DNA from 4 places in the Foliimonas ilicis genome. Region 2 is predicted to be linked to each of the others. Evidence: riboswitches for the same ligand, from Rfam matches in the RefSeq annotation. Region 2 holds a riboswitch; each other region holds the start of a gene.
What was found. A riboswitch is a leader RNA that binds a small molecule or an ion and turns the genes downstream of it on or off. The one in region 2 is predicted to bind cobalamin.
Positions count from the first base shown of each region.

Region 1: linked by a shared signal. The riboswitch ahead of ABFT80_RS11125 (CbtB domain-containing protein) and the one ahead of ABFT80_RS17585 (aromatic ring-hydroxylating oxygenase subunit alpha) in region 2 are both predicted to bind cobalamin.
Region 3: linked by a shared signal. The riboswitch ahead of nrdH (glutaredoxin-like protein NrdH) and the one ahead of ABFT80_RS17585 (aromatic ring-hydroxylating oxygenase subunit alpha) in region 2 are both predicted to bind cobalamin.
Region 4: linked by a shared signal. The riboswitch ahead of ABFT80_RS11335 (DUF1636 family protein) and the one ahead of ABFT80_RS17585 (aromatic ring-hydroxylating oxygenase subunit alpha) in region 2 are both predicted to bind cobalamin.

Region 1 is NZ_JBDUUH010000004.1:158,814-162,296, reverse strand. Features, by position in the region: gene ABFT80_RS11130 (heparan-alpha-glucosaminide N-acetyltransferase) at 1-911, opposite strand, end outside; cobalamin riboswitch at 1,085-1,277, shown strand; gene ABFT80_RS11125 (CbtB domain-containing protein) at 1,316-1,495, shown strand; gene ABFT80_RS11120 (CbtA family protein) at 1,511-2,263, shown strand; gene cobU (bifunctional adenosylcobinamide kinase/adenosylcobinamide-phosphate guanylyltransferase) at 2,256-2,771, shown strand; gene cobO (cob(I)yrinic acid a,c-diamide adenosyltransferase) at 2,771-3,388, shown strand; gene cbiB (adenosylcobinamide-phosphate synthase CbiB) at 3,385-3,483, opposite strand, start outside.
Region 2 is NZ_JBDUUH010000008.1:65,251-68,733, forward strand. Features, by position in the region: gene metH (methionine synthase) at 1-717, shown strand, start outside; gene ABFT80_RS17575 (IS1/IS1595 family N-terminal zinc-binding domain-containing protein) at 864-1,214, shown strand; gene ABFT80_RS17580 (IS1 family transposase) at 1,211-1,570, shown strand; cobalamin riboswitch at 1,846-2,049, shown strand; gene ABFT80_RS17585 (aromatic ring-hydroxylating oxygenase subunit alpha) at 2,170-3,417, shown strand.
Region 3 is NZ_JBDUUH010000001.1:709,793-713,275, reverse strand. Features, by position in the region: gene nrdE (class 1b ribonucleoside-diphosphate reductase subunit alpha) at 1-1,685, opposite strand, end outside; gene nrdI (class Ib ribonucleoside-diphosphate reductase assembly flavoprotein NrdI) at 1,661-2,068, opposite strand; gene nrdH (glutaredoxin-like protein NrdH) at 2,083-2,304, opposite strand; cobalamin riboswitch at 2,610-2,833, opposite strand; gene ABFT80_RS03470 (acyl-CoA thioesterase) at 2,882-3,483, opposite strand, start outside.
Region 4 is NZ_JBDUUH010000004.1:197,407-200,889, forward strand. Features, by position in the region: gene ABFT80_RS11325 (winged helix-turn-helix domain-containing protein) at 1-913, shown strand, start outside; gene ABFT80_RS11330 (pyridoxine/pyridoxamine 5'-phosphate oxidase) at 933-1,583, opposite strand; cobalamin riboswitch at 1,767-1,969, shown strand; gene ABFT80_RS11335 (DUF1636 family protein) at 2,005-2,418, shown strand; gene cobW (cobalamin biosynthesis protein CobW) at 2,415-3,452, shown strand; gene cobN (cobaltochelatase subunit CobN) at 3,483-3,483, shown strand, end outside.

The DNA.
Region 1 (3,483 bases), on a different contig from region 2:
AGCTCGTTATTCTGGCCGCCTGTGAAGAGCTTGTCGAGCGCGCCTTCGGCCTGGATGGAATCCAGCATGCAGACGCAATAGGCGGTGCAGAATTCGGTGTCGCGCAGTTCCTCACAGGATGTCTGGCACGATTTCAGAAATTGCACTTCGCGGGTTTCGACCTGTGCCGGCACGATCTGCGAGAACAGCCAGATGCAGGCAATCAGCACCGGCTGATGGATCAGATAGAATGCCAGGCTGTGTTTGCTTGCAAACAGCACGGGCTTTGCCCAGCTTCCGGGCGTGTAAGGCGCCAGACGCTCCAGAAGGCCGGTGCCATAGGCGATTTTGGCCGAGGCAAGACCAAGCAGCACCGCGCCGAACCATGGAAAGAGCGGCACATAGTCGTTTGAACGCGGATTGACCGAGGAAAGCCCGACCCACCAGAACGCCGCATGGTCGAAAAACGGTGAGCGGAGAAAGAATGGCGCCGCAATGACTGCAGCGGCGGCCAATATTGTAACCACGGCAGGGACACGCAAAAAGGCCAGGCCGAGCACGCTTGCCAATGCGATCTGATGCAGAATACCGAAGAAGATGAAACCGCCGGGCACCGCGAAATAGGTCACGGCAGAGATTGCCAATGCCGCCCCGGCAACCATCGCCAAGCGCCACGAGAAGCTTCGCCAGCGAACGCCGTTCACATGGGCGAGAAACAGGCTGAAGCCGACCAGAAACAGGAAGCTGGAGGCGATGCAGCGGGCAAAGAGCTTCCAGCCGCCATGCGCCGTCATGCCCGGATCGGTATAGCCGAAAAACTCAAGATCCCAGGTGAAATGATAGATCGCCATCGCGACCAGAGCCGCACCGCGCGCCAGATCGACTGCGGAGAGCCGCGGCGTCTTTTTGGGCGGCACAGGCTGAACATTCATTGCGCAACAGACTCGGAACGCAGCCGGGAATCGACTGCTCACATCCGTAATCTTAGGCGAGCCTGCGAAAATTTGCATCGAAACCGGGTGTAGCCGGAATGTTTCAACCGCTTTCATGACGTTTCGGGAAGGTTACGTGGCGTAATTTGGTTTGCTGCGACGTAACATTTCAATATAGTGAGCCTGTCGTCGGTTCCAATTGGAACAATAGGGAATGCGGTGAGAATTTCGGTTCAAATCCGCGGCTGCCCCCGCAACTGTAAGCGGCAGCTCTCCCCAGATGCCACTGAAGCAAAAGCTTCGGGAAGGCGGGGAAGGGCGCTTTAATCCGCAAGCCAGGAGACCTGCCGATGACGGAAGAAACTTAAATCGCAGCCCTCGGGTGGAGGGCCAAAGGATTGGACATGAATACAGCAACTTCCGCGCTCGGCGCATCGGCCTCCTCGGCCTCTCGCGTCACCCAGTTGAGCTTCGCGGCACTTTTGGGAATTTTCGTCGTCGGCTTTGTCGGCTTTTCACACATGGATGTGATGCACAATGCCGGCCATGATTATCGCCATTCGATGGCGTTTCCCTGCCACTAAGGAAGGTCTGACATCATGACACTGTTTCGTAACGTCGTTTTCATAGCGGCGCTCGCCGGGCTTGTGTCCGGCATTCTGATGACGGCCCTTCAGGCCTACGCAACTGTTCCGCTGATCCTTCATGCGGAAACCTACGAGAATGCCGACGAAGGCCATTCGCATGACACTGCGGCACCCGCAGCAGACGGCCAGACAGCCGAAGCCGCCCCTGCCGCTCACGAACATGAAGAAGAGGCATGGGCGCCTGAAGACGGCTTTGAGCGCTATGCCTATACCGCTTTGGCCAATGTCATCACCGGCATCGGCTTCGCGCTCGTTCTTGTCGCCGTGTCCGAACTCGCCGGCGGCATAGTCGGCTGGCGTCAGGGCGTATTCTGGGGTTTTGCGGGCTTTGCAGTCTTTACGCTGGCGCCGGGCCTTGGCCTTCCGCCGGAACTTCCCGGCATGCCTGCCGCCGATCTGGCCGCGCGTCAGGTTTGGTGGATCGGCACCGTCATTGCTACTGCTGCCGGACTTTGGCTGATCGCGTTTCGCACTTCCATCGCCTTTGCGTTGATCGGTGTCGCGCTTCTCGTCGTGCCGCACATCATCGGTGCGCCACAGCCGGAAAGCCACGACACTGCGGTTCCGGGCGATCTGCACCATCAGTTCGTCGTCGCAGTCACGATCACCAATCTGATTTTCTGGGTCGTACTGGGCGCGGTTGCGGGCGTCATTCGCAACCGTTTCGTTGCGTCGGCGCAGGGTCTGCGGGACAGCTTTGCCTGAACGCGGACATCTGACCTTTCTGCTCGGCGGTGCGCGTTCTGGAAAGAGCGGCCACGCCGAGCAGCTTGCAACGTCATTTCCAACGCCTTGGGCCTATATCGCAACAGCGCAGGCCTATGATGAGGAAATGACGGATCGCATCGCGACCCATCGCTCGCGTCGCGGCGAGGGGTGGGAAACGATCGACGCGCCGCTCGATCTTGCCGAAGCAATCGCGCGCGTACCCGATGGCCGTCCTCTGCTTGTGGATTGCCTGACGCTCTGGCTTTCCAATCACATGCTTGCCGAACATGATGTGGAACACGAATGCGGGATTCTCGAAGCTCAATTGTCGAATCCGCGCGGGCCATGGTTCGTGGTTTCGAACGAGGTTGGCCTCGGCATAGTGCCCGATAACGCGCTGGCCAGACGGTTTCGCGACGCAGCCGGAAGGCTGAACCAGCAGATCGCTGCCCGCGCAGACCGCGTGCTTTTCATGGTGGCCGGTCTGCCCATGCAGGTGAAATGATGAAAGACATAGACGAGCGGGAAGAACAGAAGCACCGCGCCAAGATGGCGAAACGCAAGGCGGTGCAGGACGCCGAAGTGGCGGGCAAGACCGTCACCGAAAAGGGGCTTCTGATCGTCAATACCGGTCCCGGCAAAGGCAAGACCACGGCCGCCTTCGGCCTCGCATTGCGCATGCTTGGCTATGGAAAACGCGTTGGCGTCGTGCAATTCGTCAAAGGTGCATGGCATACGGGCGAAAAGGACGCCTTTGCCGCGTTCGGCGACCGCGTCGTCTGGCACACGATGGGCGAGGGTTTTACTTGGGAAACGCAGGATTTGAAGCGCGACGTTGCAGCAGCCGAGGCAGCGTGGAGCAAGGCGCTTGAATTGATCGCCGACTTTTCGATCGATTTGATCGTGCTCGACGAGCTCAATATCGCACTGCGCTACGATTATCTGAATCTCGAAAACGTCGTCGCCGCTTTAAAGGCGCGCCGCGAGGGGCTGCATATCGTCGTCACTGGACGCAACGCGAAACCGTTGCTGACCGACGCTGCCGATCTCGTCACTGAAATGGGCGCGGTAAAGCACCATTTCTCGGCGGGGGTAAAAGCCCAAAAAGGCATCGAGTTTTAGATAAGCACTGCAATCAGCCCGAAAGGCACGACCAGCAGGGCATCGGCTGTCCAGTAAAGCCGCAGCGCTTTTCTGATGTCGGCGGGGTTGGCTTC
Region 2 (3,483 bases):
GTCATCGGCTTCTGGCCAGCCAATGCCGTTGGCGACGATGTGCGCCTCTACAGCGACGATACGCGCACCGAAGAACTCGCGACCTTCTTCACGCTGCGCCAGCAACTGGCAAAGCGCGACGGCAAGGCCAATGTCGCGCTGTCGGATTTCGTGGCGCCAAAGGATAGCGGCAAGGCCGATTATCTCGGCGGCTTCGTGGTCACGGCGGGCATCGAGGAAGTGGCGATTGCCGAGCGTTTCGAGCGTGCCAACGACGATTATTCCTCGATCCTCGTCAAGGCGCTTGCCGACCGTTTCGCGGAAGCCTTTGCCGAGCGCATGCATGAATGCGTGCGCAAGGAATATTGGGGCTATGCGCACGACGAGAATCTGCAGCCGGACGAGTTGATAGGCGAGCCATATCGCGGCATCCGCCCGGCACCCGGCTATCCGGCGCAGCCCGATCATACCGAAAAGGCGACCTTGTTCGAGTTGCTCGATGCCGAGCGCAATTCCGGCGTTTCGCTGACCGAAAGCTATGCAATGTGGCCGGGCTCGTCGGTTTCGGGCATGTATTATGCGCACCCGGAAAGCTACTATTTCGGTGTCGCCAAGGTCGAGCGCGATCAGGTCGAGGATTACGCTGCGCGCAAATCCATGCCTTTGCGTGAGGTTGAGCGGTGGCTGGGGCCGATCTTGAATTATGTGCCTGCGCCACATGCGGAGGCGGCGGAGTAAATCCTGGCGCGGTTTCTGTTTTGACAGAAACGTGGGCACCCCCCTCTGCCCTACCGGGCATCTCCCCCGCAAGCGGGGCATTGTTTACATCTGACTGTTTTTGGATTCTTCTGCTGCCTGTCATGTGATTTGGTGGGAGAAGAAGGATGGACTGTCCAAATTGCCAGAGCCAGGATTTGCGCAAGACCGGTCGCAAGGACGGGGCGCAACGCTATTGCTGCCGGTCGTGCGGACGCTACTGTACGGATAGGCCTCGCCGGTTCAGCCCGCAAACCAAAGCGCAGGCTGTGGACATGTATCTCAACAATGTCGGCATCCGCAAAATCGCGCGCTTTGTCGGCGCCTCGCCGGCCGGCGTGTTGCGCTGGATACGCAAGGAGCATGAGGCCGTGCAGGCGCGGCTGGCCAAGTCTGGCCCAGCCTGTGTGACTGAGGCCGACATTATCGAGATGGACGAGATCTATACTTTCGTTCAAAAAAACAGCAGCGGGCGGTGATCTGGACCGCCTTCAGCCGCCGTCAGAACCGGGTCGTTGCCTATCATATCGGCGACAAGGGCGTGACGAGCGCCATGACCATCTACCGGCTCGTCAAACAGGCCGTGGGCACGATCGAGGCGATCTATACCGATGCCAACTCCAGCTATCATCTGGCCTTCGAGCGCATGGGGATCGGCGAGCCTCATACCCAGACCAAGGCGCAGACACATCTGATCGAGGCATCCAACTCATCGATCCGCGACAACCTCGCCCGCTTCAACCGTCGATCAAAGCGCTTTTCAAAAACCCATCAGATGCTCGACATAACCCTCGCTCTGTTCTTCAACAGGCATCTAATTACGAGTCCAATGTAAACACTGCCCTCAAGGGTGGAGATTATCCTGTCATGAAAGCGCGGCGCTAATTGCTGACATTGCAGAATGAAGGCGGCGAGTTGCATAGCCAATCTCCCCCCTTGAGGGGGAGATGCCCGGCAGGGCAGAGGGGGGTGATGTCCCGCAAGCGTTTCTATTTAAAATGAGATGCACCACCCTTCCGAAATAGGCGGCCTTCAATTCTAAACATCGCCAGTGTCGCCCGACGCGTATGCGATGTCGCATTCGCATCGGCGGTGCAGACGCGACAGTGTTTACATGAAGCCACTTCAGGTGCTGGCCCCTTCAACAGGGCCGGAGAATTGGGAAGCCGGTTTAAATCCGGCGCTGCCCCCGCAACGGTGGTGGAGCTAATCACGGTGGGAGACCACTGGGCCGAATGGCCTGGGAAGGTGTCCGTGAGGGTCCGGCGGGACCAGCTCCAGAGCCCGGAAACCAGCCTGAGGAGATTTGAACTCGACTGATCGCGGTGGGCGGTCAAGCGGTAGATCATTGTGCGGTGCCTTGAAACAGGCGTCCGCCCGATCGTCTTCCCCTGAAATCACCACCAGTTCAGTCCTTAATTGCGAGGACAGGACATGGACGCACGCAACGAAATGCTGAGGCAGATACGCAGCCGCAAGGATGGGTTCAGCCTCGAACAGGCCTTTTACACCGACCCCGACTATTTCAAGCTCGACCTTGAAATGATCTGGTACCGGGACTGGCTTTTCATCGGTCACGATTGCGAGCTTCCCAAGCCCGGCAGCTACATCACCGCGCAGGTGGGCGATTATCCCGTCGTCATCGTGCGCGACCAGAAGGGCGACATCCGCGCCTTCCACAATTCATGCCGTCACCGCGGCAGCCGCGTTTGCAGCGCCGCCAAAGGCACGGCCGCAAAGCTCGTCTGCCCCTATCACCAGTGGACTTACGAGCTAGACGGACGGCTGCTTTTCGCACGCCAGATGGCGGAGGATTTCGATAAGAGCCAGTTCGGCCTGAAGCCGGTCGCCTGCGAATCCATCGGCGGCTATATCTTCATCTGCCTGGCCGATGAACCCGTCGATCTGGCGCCCGCCCGCGCGCTGATCGAGCCATACCTAGCGCCGCACCGATTGCGCGAGACGAAGGTCGCGTTTGAAAGCACTATCATCGAAAAGGGAAACTGGAAGCTCGTCTGGGAAAACAACCGCGAGTGCTACCATTGCGCCGGAAACCATCCCGAACTTTGCAAGACCTTCCCGGAAGCGCCGACTGTAACCGGCGTCAATGGGGCCGACAGCGACCCGGAAATGCTGGCGCATTGGCAGAAATGCGAAGCAGCAGGCCTGCCCAGCCGCTTCCGCATTGCCGATGACGGTCAGTTCCGCGCGACACGTGCGCCGCTGCTGCGCGATGCTGTCAGCTACACGATGACGGGCAAACGCGCGGTGAAGAAGAACCTGTCCGACAGCGTCAGCACCGACCGCATCGGCTCGATGCTGCTCTACCATTATCCGACGACATGGAATCACGTGCTTGGCGACCACGCTGTCACCTTCCGCGTGCTGCCGATCAGCGCGACCGAGACGGCGGTGACGACCAAATGGCTGGTTCACAAGGATGCGGTCGAGGGCGTCGATTATGATCTGGCCGAACTCACCCATGTCTGGACTGAAACCAACGATCAGGACCGCCGTATCGTCGAGGAAAACGCCTTCGGCATCAAATCGCCGGCCTATGAGCCCGGCCCGTACTCGCAGGAGCATGAAGGCGGCGTGATGCAATTCCTCGAATGGTACTGCAATTTCATCGAACCGCGCCTAGCGGATGGTGAAAAGCCTGCGCTTCGTAGCGTGGCGTGAGGGACGGGAGATGTTTGTGCCCTACGTTGCCCCCCTCTGTCCTGCCGGACATCTCCCCCACAGGTG
Region 3 (3,483 bases), on a different contig from region 2:
TTCTCGGTGTATTTGTCGAAATATTCGCCGGACGCATATTTCGAATTCTCGAAATTCTTGAAGCTTGTACCTCGTTCGACTGCCAGCCGGTTCGACGCGCGAATGGCGTGATAGGTCACGGTGTAGAAATAGATGTTGGTGAAATCGACGCCTTCTTCGGAACCGTAGAATATGCGTTCGCGGGCGAGATAGCCGTGCAGATTCATCTGGCCGAGACCGATTGCGTGGCTTTCGTCATTGCCCTTCTCGATCGAAGGCACCGACGAGATATGGCTCATTTCGGAGACGGCCGTCAGCGCGCGGATCGAGGTCTCGATGGTCTTTCCAAAGTCGGGCGAATCCATTGCGGAGGCGATGTTCAGCGAGCCGAGATTGCAGGAAATATCCTTGCCGAGACGGCTGTAGGAAAGGTCGTCATTATATTCGCTGGCCTCGCTCACCTGGAGGATTTCCGAGCAGAGATTGCTCATGGTGATGCGCCCGGCGATCGGGTTCGCCTTGTTCACCGTGTCTTCGAACATGATGTAGGGGTAGCCGCTCTCGAACTGGATTTCGGCCAGCACCTGAAAGAAATCGCGCGCCTTGATCTTCTTCTTGGAGATGCGGGAATCATCCGCCATCTCGCGATATTTTTCGCTCACCGAAATCTCGGTGAAGGGCACGCCGTAGACGCGCTCCACATCATATGGCGAGAACAGGTACATATCCTCATTGTTCTTCGCCAGTTCAAAGGTGATGTCCGGCACGACCACGCCGAGCGACAATGTCTTGATGCGGATTTTCTCGTCGGCGTTTTCGCGCTTGGTGTCGAGAAAGCGCATAATGTCGGGATGGTGCGCGTTGAGATAAACCGCGCCAGCGCCCTGCCGCGCGCCAAGCTGGTTGGCATAGGAAAATGCGTCTTCCAGCAGCTTCATCACCGGAATGATGCCGGACGACTGGTTCTCGATATGCTTGATCGGCGCGCCTGCCTCGCGAATATTGGTGAGCGAAAGGGCCACGCCGCCGCCGCGCTTCGAAAGCTGCAAAGCCGAATTGATGGAGCGCCCGATGGACTCCATATTGTCCTCGACGCGCATCAGGAAGCAGGAGACAAGCTCGCCGCGCTGCTTTTTGCCCGCATTGAGAAATGTCGGCGTCGCAGGCTGGAAACGGCCGGAAATGATCTCGTCGACCATATCGCGGGCAAGCTGCTCGTCGCCGCGCGCAAGCGCCAGCGCGACCATGCACACACGGTCCTCATAGCGCTCCAGATAGCGCTTTCCGTCGAAGGTCTTCAGCGTGTAGCTGGTGTAATATTTGAAGGCACCGAGAAAGGTCGGGAAGCGGAATTTCTTCGCATAAGCGTGATCGAACAGATCGCGCACGAAATTGAAGGAATACTGGTCGAGAACCTCGCGCTCGTAATAGCTCTCCGTCACCAGATAATCGAGTTTCTCCCGCAGATTGTGAAAGAACACCGTGTTCTGATTGACGTGCTGGAGGAAATATTGACGCGCCGCCAGCCTGTCCTTGTCGAGCTGAATGCGCCCCTCCTCGTCATAGAGGTTCAGCATGGCGTTCAGCGCATGATAATCGAGCGCCGTCTCGGCCTTTTTTGCAGGCCGGTCGCCGCTCGGAAGCGGGAAATCGTTGAGCGGCTTTTCGTCCGCATCGCGCGTCAGGAGAGTGCTTGCCGTTTCCAAAATCGTTCCAATCCATGTCTGACATTGGCGACGTCTTCCGCCGTGCCCAGAAGCTCGAACCTGTAGAGGTAAGGCACCTGGCACTTGGTGGAGACGATCTTGCCCGCGAGCCCGTAGGTCGCACCGAAGTTGCTGTTTCCCGCGGCGATCACGCCGCGAATATTCGATCTGTTTTCCGCGTCATTGAGAAAGCGGATCACCTGTTTTGGAACGGCTCCCTTGCCGCCCGCCCCGCTATAGGTCGGCAGGACGAGAACGAAGGGACGATCGACGTTGAGTTCGTCGGCTGGGCTTATCGGTATGCGCGCGGCACACATGCCCAGCTTTGCGACAAAGCGATGGGTGTTTTCCGACCGGCTGGAAAAATAAACGATATCGCCCATCGCCGTTTCTTCGATCAGGAGAGCGAGCTGATCATATCCGGCCGGAAGCCTGCCCAATGCTGCTCTCCGGCAATCACCACCGGCACCTGACGATAGCCAAGTCCCTGCACCAGATCGAAGGCTGCTGCATCTGCGGAGACATCGACGATGTCATATTCGATGCCCTGGCGATCGAGCGCGCGTGTCGTTGCGGTGCACTGGACGCAGGCAGGCTTGCTGTAGACCGTGATGTTCATGGCTTCCTCGTTGTTTTCAAAAAGGCATAGGAAATCGATCGCGCATCCGCCGATGCCCGTTCGAAGGTTCAAATTCTGATTGTGCGCTCTGTTGTCGCCTTGCAGGCCGCCCGGACCCTCGCAGTCTCTTTCAAAGAGACGTGCGTTAAGCCGGGCATGATCTGCCCGGTTACTCGCGTCTACGCGTGCTTAAAAATTTCGACATAGTCTTCACCCCGAAGTTGCTCATGGCGGAGTTTGGGGGAAGCGGCACAAGCGGGATCATTTCCGCAAAATGCATCGCGACCTTCCGGGCACCCCGCCCGTGGACGTTCTCGATCGAGGCAGGTCTCCTGGCTCGCGGGTCGCAGCAATCATTCTCACCTTCCCGAAGCACGCCGCTTCAGTGGCTTTCGTGAATGACCGCTCGCCGCTTACAGTTGCGGGGGCAGCTCCGGCATTGCGGCAGCCAATTGGCAACCGCTCACCGTATTCCCGTCTTAGCTTCCGATCCTTGCGAATCGAAAGAACCTCGAACACTAGATATAGTAGACGAGGTTAAATTCTCGTCAACGCCTATGATGGGGCTATACTCGTCTTATGCCGGCAATTGCAAGGGACGGTGATTTTTATCAACAGCGACCATGATAAAAATCCCCACTGCCGTCAGGCGGGGCTCCCCGGTGTTAAGGATTTCCGACCATAGTTCCGTTTCTATCCGCATGGATGTCCGCCCGACGGAAACGATCCTGGCGAAGACATCGATAATCGCGCCGACCGGGATCGGTGATTTGAAATCGATCTTTTCGGACGATGCCAGAACCGTCATCTGCCTGCTGTAACGGCTGGCCGCGACGAAGGCAGCTTTGGTCATTTGGGCAAGCGCTTCGCCGCCGAACATTTTGCCAAAACTGTTGGCTTGATCGGCAAAGACAATATCCGTCATCCTCAAAGTATCGTCATCGACGGAGTCATCCGGCATTTGGATCGGCGGCAACTGCCATCCGGCAGTCTTGTCTTCAGGCACTGCGACCATGGTGAAGCAGCCGCGCGTGCAAAGATGCCGTTCGCCTCCGACCAGATTTTCCGCGACCATATCGACTTCGATGACCATCGATTTTCGCCCCACCCGCGTCGGGCGGGCGGTCAGTTCTACAAGGTCCCCGACATGTGCCGGCGTGCGGAAATCGACGCGGTCGC
Region 4 (3,483 bases), on a different contig from region 2:
TCTGCCGATCGAGACATACCCTCTTATGCGCTGGCGCATGGAGCGCGCGCAAAGCGGCGAAATGTATTCCGGCCTCGCGAAATTCAGGCGCGAGCGCGCCGACTATATCGAGGAGATATTTCAGGAAGTCTCAAACCGCGGCCCAACTGCCGCATCCGAAATGGAAGGCCCCAAGGGTCCGGGCGGCTGGTGGGGCTGGAGCGATGCCAAGCAGGCATTCGAATGGCTGTTTTGGGCAGGCAGGCTGACGGCCGCATCGCGGCGCGGGTTTGAACGGCTTTATGACCTGCCTGAACGCGTGCTGCCCGCGGAGCTCGTCTCCGCGCCGCCGCCCTCGCCCGCCGATGCGCATCGCGAATTGCTGCGCATTTCGGCACGAGCGCTGGGCGTCGCGACGATCAACGATTTGCGCGACTATTTCCGCCTCTCGCCCGCCGACGTGAAGGACCGCATCGGCGAACTGGTAGAGGAAGGCACGCTCCTGCCCGTGCGCGTCGAAGGCTGGCAGCATCAGGCCTATCTTCACACCGCAGCGCGTATGCCGCGGAAAGTGCAGGCGCGCGCTTTGCTCGCGCCCTTCGATCCACTGATATGGGAGCGCGCGCGCACCGAACGCCTGTTCAATTTCCGCTACCGGATCGAAATCTACACGCCCGCCCACAAGCGCCAATATGGCTACTACGTCTTCCCGTTCCTGCTTGGCGAAAGACTGGTTGCCCGCCTCGACCTGAAAGCCGACCGCGCCGCAAGCGTCTTGCGCGTTCTTGCTTCGCACGCCGAACCCGGCGCATCGCCCGAAACCGCATCGGAACTCTTGGACGAGCTGCGCCTCATGCAGGAATGGCTGGGGCTCGAGCGCCTTGAAATCTACGAAAAAGGCGATCTCGCACCAGCGCTCCTCAGATCGCTATAGCAGCGGGGCTGTTCTACCATTACGGCCAAAGAACCTGCTTTTTCCAGTTTTCACCGGTCTCAGAACGCACATACCGCAATCGCTTATGAACGCGGTCCGTCGCGCCTTGCCAAAACTCGACCACGGAAGGCGCAACCGCATAGACCTTCCACGCAGGCGCAATATGTTCCGGGTTGGCTTCCAGAAACTCTTTCGCCTCGCCTATACGGCGCTTGAATTCATCCGGCGTGTCCAGAATTTGGCTCTGCTTCGAGGCCAGTGCGCTGATTTTCGATCCGATCGGACGACCGAGAAAGTCTTCAGCGCATTCTTCGCTCGGAAGCTCGATCGCCTCTCCGCGCAGACGAATCTGCCGTCCCAATTGCGGCCAGTAGAATGTCAGCGCGACGTGACGGGCTTCTGCAATCTGCTGCCCCTTGGGGCTGTCGGCCTTTATGGCGAAGTGCCAGCCGCGCTTATCGACATTCTTTAGAATGAGAACGCGTGCATCGGGCCAGCCCTGCTCGTCGACGGTCGAAAGCGTCATGGCGTGAGGTTCTTTTATGCCCTCTGCAATCGCCTCCTCCAGCCATAGTCGAAAGGCCGCGCGCGGCGTATCGGGCAAATCGCCCATATCCACATCGCGAAATGGACCTTTCAGCGAAGGCAGGCTGCGTAGCTGGTCTTTCATTGAATTATCTGCGTTCGTCACTGCTTTGCTGCTCATTGTCTTTCGATGATCATTACCCGACCGGGATCGAAGCAGGAATAGACCTTTGCATCGCTGGAAATCAATGACACAGATGCGGCAATCTTCCCGTGTCATGCGCCGCGCGGGCTTAGCGGCGCGTTGACACGATACCGGCGCAAAGCCTAGATTGCGCGACGTGACGGTCTCCTTTCTTCATGGAAAGGAGCTAAGAGGGAATTCGGTGTGAGATTTTCAGTCTCGAAGCCGAAGCTGTCCCCGCAACTGTAAGCGAAAAGCCTTAGCCGAAGGCCACTGGGTTTTCCCCGGGAAGGCGGCAAAGGTGACGACTCGCGAGCCAGGAGACCTGCCGTCTAGAACATAATCCGACTGCCCGGCGGGTGTCCCGGGAAAGGAGTACTGCTTGGACTTTGACGGTAAATTTCCCGAACCGGACGCCGGCGCCGCGAGCGATGTCACAATCGTCGTGTGTTCGTCGTGTCGCGATGAAAACGGTTCCGACGGCCCGCCCCGCGCCGGCGTTGTTCTCGCTGATGACACGCGCCGCGCCGCAGCAAATACGAACATCAAGGTGCGCGAGGTCGAATGCCTCGGCAATTGCAAGCGCCGGCTCAGCGCCGCCGTTCTGCGCGATGGCGCGTGGAGCTATGTCTTCGGCGGCCTTACAATTGAAAGCGGCGACGATCTCGTCGAGGGCGCAAAGCTTTTCGCAAGCTCGCTCGATCTTCTCATTCCGTGGCGTGGTCGCCCTGATTCTCTGAAGCGCGGGCTCATCGCGCGCATTCCTCCGATCGATATTCTGAAGGACAATTCATGACCTCTACCGTTTCTCGCGTTCCCTGCACCGTCGTCACCGGCTTTCTGGGTGCAGGCAAAACCACGCTCATTCGCAATCTGCTCGAAAACTCGAAAGGCCGCCGCCTCGCGATCATCGTCAACGAATTCGGCGATGTCGGCATCGATGGCGACATTCTGAAAAGCTGCGGCGTCGAGGATTGCCCGGAAGAAAACATCGTCGAACTGGCCAATGGCTGCATCTGCTGCACTGTGGCCGACGATTTTGCACCCGCCCTCGACCAGATTCTCTCGCTGGAACCGAAAGTCGATCACATCCTGATCGAGACATCGGGCCTTGCCCTGCCGAAGCCGCTGATTCAGGCATTCCAGTGGCCCGCCATCAAAAGCCGCGTGACGGTGGACGGCGTCATTGCCGTTGTCGATGGTCCGGCACTCGCCGAAGGCAAGGTCGCGTCCGACATGGATGCGCTCGCCGCCCAGCGCGCCGAAGATGAAACGCTGGACCATGATGATCCCGTCGAAGAAGTCTTCGAGGACCAGGTGGCCTGCGCCGACCTCATCATCCTGTCGAAGCGCGACCTGATGGACGATGCGGGTGTCGCCCGCGCCAATGCGGTGATCGATCAGCACATCAAGCGCGCGGTCAAGATCGTGCAATCGTCCAACGGCAAGGTCGATCCATCGGTGCTGCTCGGCCTCGGTCTTGCCGTGGAAGACGACATCGAAAACCGCAAGACGCATCACGATGGCGCGTTCGACCACGAGCATGACGATTTCGACACCTTCGTCATCGAAATCCCGTCGATCTCGAACCCCGACGAGCTTGCTGTCCGCGTTGCCAAGGCCGCCGAAGAAGAAAACGTGCTGCGCGTGAAAGGCTTCGTCGATGTCGGCGGCAAGCCTATGCGCCTGCTCGTTCAGGCGGTCGGCCCGCGCGTGAACCATTATTATGACCGCGCATGGAACGCCAATGACGAGCGCCGCTCGCGGCTCGTGGTTATCGGCCTGAAAGGACTGAACCGGGAAGCAATCGAGCGTATACTCGCGGCCTAACGGCACCTGACAGATAGAAGATGCATTCGCA